2 regions of the Pinisolibacter sp. DMC19 genome follow, and region 2 is predicted to be linked to the other one. Evidence: predicted binding sites of a transcription regulator. Region 2 holds the regulator's gene; the other holds the start of a gene.
The links. Region 2 encodes PhoB, which activates phosphate uptake and scavenging genes when phosphate is short. Its sites were predicted from a motif close to TGTCATNNANCTGTCAT; they were not measured.
Positions count from the first base shown of each region.

Region 1 (2,393 bases), on a different contig from region 2:
CGCGATCACGTCGGCGCGGAGCCCGGCGTCGAGCCGTCCACGATCGGCGAGCCCCATCGCCGCCGCCGGATTGGTCGAGACCAGCGCCCAGGCCCGTTCGAACGTCGCCGCCCCCTCCTTCGCCAACCGGAACGGCGCCAGCGCCAACGCCGGATAGTAGTAGTCGGAGGCGAGGATCGAGCAGAGCCCCTGCCGCACCATCTCGGTCGCCGAGGGACAACCGGTGTGGCTGCCGCCGCGCACCACGTTGGGCGCGCCGAAGACCGTCGCCTCGCCCGCCGTCACCGCCTCGGTGGCGGTCGAGACGTCGAGCGGAAACTCCGCGACCGCCACGCCCAGCTCGCGGAACCAGCGCCGCGTCTCGGGATCGCGATCGTCGTGCGACAGCATGGCGATGCCGGCCGCCCGCGCCGCCGCCGCCAGCCGCTCGATCGACGGGCCGACCTCGTCGCGACGGCCGTCGACGACCTCGACCAGATGCATGAAGTCTGCACGTTCCAGCCCCGAGCGCTCGATCATCTTGCCGATCTTCTCGGGCTTGGCGCGGTCGCGCAGCGTCGAGGCCATGTGGTCGTTGAAGGCGAGGCAACCGATCCGCCCGGCGGCGATCCATTCGAGGATCTCCGCTTCGCCGTCGAGATTGAAGGTCTCGTGGCGCAGGTGATAGCGCGTGTCGGCGGCGAGCCGGCCGGCGAGCCGTTCGATCGCCGAAAGCAGCTCGCGGGCGTTCTCGGCGCCACGCAGCCCCGGCTCCCACGAACGGGTGACGCCGTGGAACGCCGTGGTGATGCCGTTGGCGACGAGCTGGCGGTCGCTGTCCATCAACGCCGTGACGAGGTCGAAGGAGACGCCCGGCCGCGGCATCACCTGCCGCTCGAAGGCATCGCCGTGGACGTCGACGATCCCCGGCAGCACGAACAGTCCGCGCGCGTCGAAGACGCGGGCGCCCGGCGCCTCGCCCGCGACGATGCGGCCGTCGACGAAGGCGAGGTCGCCCGCCGAAAGCGCGCCGCCGCGAAGAACCCGGCCACCCTGGAGACGCCAGCCGGCGCGGTCTGCACTGTCGTTCATGGCGGTCTCCGATCCTCGGCGCGAAACCCGTCCGGCGGTCCCGCGTCGCGCGCGCCGCCTCCTCCCGCACCGGCTAGCCGCCGACGATGACGTTTGGACGACGGCGACGACAAGCCCCCTCCGTCGCACCGTCACGGACTCTTCATCGAGCCGTCGCGGAAGCTTTGCGAACGTCATCTAGAGCGGTCTCCCGAAGCCACGCGATCGCCTTCCGACGGAAGTGCGCGGGACGCGGCGCGGCCAAGGGAGACCGACATGCTGACGATCGAGGGACTGACGCGCCGCTTCGGCGAATTCGTCGCGGTCGACGGCGTCGATCTGGAGATCCCGGTCGGCCAGATGGTCGGCGTCATCGGCCGCTCCGGCGCCGGCAAGTCGACGCTCCTGCGCATGATCGACCGCCTGGTCGAACCGACCTCCGGCCGCATCCTCTGGGAAGGCCGCGAGATCACAGCGCTGAAGGGCGCCTCGCTGCGCCACTGGCGGCGCGACTGCGCCATGGTCTTCCAGCAGTTCGCCCTCGTCGACCGGCTCGACGTGCTGACCAACGTCATGATGGGCCGCCTCGACCACATGGCCGAGTGGCGCTCGTTCCTCAAGCTGTGGACCGGCGAGGACAAGGCGATCGCGCTCTCCGCGCTCGAACTCTTCGACATCGCGAACCTCGCCGCCAATCGTGCCGGCGCGCTGTCCGGCGGCCAGCAGCAGCGCGTGGCGATCGCCCGGGCGCTGGTGCAGGAGCCGCGCGTCATCCTCGCCGACGAGCCGATCGCCTCGCTCGACCCGCGCAACACCAAGGTGGTGATGGATGCGCTGCTCCGAGTGAACCGCGACTTCGGCATCACCGTGCTGACCAATCTTCATTCGATCGATCTGGCCAAGCGCTATTGCGACCGCCTGATCGGCATGAAGGCGGGCCGCGTCGTCTTCGACGGCACGCCCCGCGAGCTGACCGACGAGGTGGTGCGCGATCTCTACGGCCTCGAGGCCGTCGAGGTGGTGGACATCCCCGGCACCGGCGATCCGACGCCGGACGACATCCGCGCCGCCTGGGACGCCGCCCACGCGCTCGACCCGGTCTGACGCCCCTTTCCCATCCCCATCCCGCGACGGCGAGTGACAGGACCGTCGCGATCCACAGGAGACCTCCCATGATCGACCGTCGCAGCGTCCTCGGCCTCGCCGTCGCCGCCGTCGCCTTCTCCGCCACCGGCGCCCAGGCCGAGGACTGGAAGGCGAAGTATCCCGAGATCGTCTTCGGCAAGATCCCGGACGAGAACGCCTCGGGCACCGTCGACCGCTACCAGCCCTTCATGGACTAT
Region 1 is NZ_JBQUZF010000001.1:380,262-382,654, forward strand. It holds gene ACT53U_RS01695 (alpha-D-ribose 1-methylphosphonate 5-triphosphate diphosphatase) at 1-1,071, opposite strand, end outside; gene phnC (phosphonate ABC transporter ATP-binding protein) at 1,327-2,154, shown strand; gene phnD (phosphonate ABC transporter substrate-binding protein) at 2,223-2,393, shown strand, end outside.
Region 1: phnC (phosphonate ABC transporter ATP-binding protein) is a predicted target of PhoB. The motif match lies at 1,158-1,174, and genes of this name have one in related genera.

Region 2 (2,393 bases):
GCTTCGAAATCAACAGCTTGGAACGTCATCAAACTGACGTCTCCGCGTCATAGAAACGGGGCGACCCGAGCCGGTTCCGCCGGACGGTTCGCGCCAGTGGAACGAGGTTCGCTCGATGACCAACCATACCGTCGTCGCCTACGATCAGGAACTGAAGGAACTCGCCGGCCGCATCGCGGAGATGGGCGGGCTCGCCGAAGGTCTCGTGACCGACGCCGTCACCGCGCTCGTTCGCGGCGACACGACGCTGGCACAGAAGGTGGTCGCCACCGACGCCCGGCTCGACCGCCTCCAGCACATCGTCGAGGAACAGGCGATCGTGATCATCGCCAAGCGCCAGCCGATGGCGCTCGACCTGCGTCACATCTTCGTCGCCATGCGTCTCGCCGGCGACCTCGAACGGGTCGGCGACCTCGCCAAGTCGATCGCCAAGCGCGTCATCGCCATGAACGGCGGCGTCCGCCTGAAGAGTGTGCTGATCGGCGTCGAACATCTCGCCGAGATCGCGCTCGAGCAGCTCAAGGCCGTGCTCGACGCCTATGCCGCGCAGGATTCCGACGCCGCGATCGTCGTGCGCGATCGCGACGAGCAGATCGACGCGCTCTATACGTCGCTGTTCCGCGAGCTCCTCACCTACATGATGGAAGACCCGCGCAACATCACCTTCTGCACCCACCTGCTGTTCTGTGCCAAGAACATCGAGCGCATCGGCGATCACGCCACCAACGTCGCCGAACAGGTCCACTACCTGGTGACCGGCGAGCAGGTGTCCGGCGAGCGCCCGAAGGGCAACGATGCCGAACAGATGAAGTTCGAGGCCGGCGCCTGAGCCGACCCGAGGAACGAGGGACGACATGGCCCGCGTGTTGATCGTCGAGGACGAGGAGGCGCTCGGTCTCCTCCTGCGCTACAATCTCGAGAGCGAGGGATACGACGTCGAAGTCGTCGCCCGAGGCGACGAGGCCGATACGCGCCTGAGGGAGAGCGTGCCCGATCTCCTCATCCTCGACTGGATGTTGCCGGGGCTCTCCGGCATCGAACTGTGCCGCCGCCTGCGCGCCCGCACCGAGACCGAGCGCCTGCCGATCATCATGTTGACGGCACGCGGCGAGGAGAGCGAGCGCATCCGCGGCCTCTCCACCGGCGCCGACGACTATGTGGTGAAGCCCTTCTCCACCGCCGAGCTGATGGCCCGCGTCCGCGCCATGCTGCGTCGGACCCGGCCGGAGCTGGTCTCCACCCTGCTGCGCTCCGGCGACCTCGAACTCGATCGCGAGACCAAGCGCTGCCGCCGCGCCGGCCGCGAGATCCATCTCGGACCGACCGAGTTCCGCCTGCTCGAGTTCCTGATGCAGTCGCCCGGCCGCGTCTTCACCCGCGAGCAGCTGCTCGACGGCGTCTGGGGCATGGACGTCTATGTCGACGAACGCACCGTCGACGTCCACGTCGGCCGTTTGCGCAAGGCGGTCAACCGCCCGCGCGAACGCGATCCGATCCGCACCGTCCGCGGCTCCGGCTATTCCTTCGACGAACGCTTCGGCGCGATGGCCTGAGGCGATCCGCCGATCGGCACGCGATCGGCGCGCCCTTCCGACATCCCGAAAAGCAGAGAGCCCGGCGATCGCTCGCCGGGCTCTCTGCTTTTCGTCCAGGGCCTCTCGCCTCAGGCGCGACGGCGGTCGCGGCGGCGGTCGGCGACCGGCTGATAGGCGAGCCGCGCGTGATAGGCGCAGTAGGGGATGCCGACGTCGGAGCGACGGGCGCAGAAGTGGAAGTCCAACGCGGAAGGATCGCCCATCGGCCACTTGCAGGTCTGTTCGTTGATCTGCAGCACCGAGGCGTTGGGGATCAGCGGCTCGTCGGAGAGCGAGACGAGCTGCGGCGCCGGCTGGGCGTGGCGGCGTTCCTCCGGCCGGGTCTCGGCCTTGAGCGCGGTGGCGCCGACGCTGACCGGACCGCCTTCCGAGCGACCGGTCGAGGTCGCGGGACGGGCGACCGGCTTCTTCGGACGGCTGGCGGAGGGCTGCGGCGCCTTGGCGCGGCCCGACAGGCCGAGCCGATGGACCTTGCCGATCACCGCGTTGCGGGTGACGCCGCCGAGTTCGCCGGCAATCTGGCTGGCGCTCAGTCCGTCGCCCCAGAGCTTCTTGAGAAGCTCGACCCGCTCGTCGGTCCAGGAGATCATCGCTACCCTCGCAGTCGTGGCCGGCGATCGAACCTTCCGAATCCCTTCTCGTCCGGAGGAATCCCTCCGGGGCCGCCTCGTTTCCGGGGCGTCGACGCAAGACGAGAAGTATGGGATCGGACGATCCGCCGCACGAGATGTCGTGTTTAACAAGTCGTAAACTACACTAGCCGTAGACTCGCGAGCAAGGCGGACGGGAATCGTTTCG
Region 2 is NZ_JBQUZF010000003.1:322,412-324,804, forward strand. It holds gene phoU (phosphate signaling complex protein PhoU) at 116-829, shown strand; gene phoB (phosphate regulon transcriptional regulator PhoB) at 855-1,553, shown strand; gene ACT53U_RS09630 (GcrA family cell cycle regulator) at 1,664-2,182, opposite strand.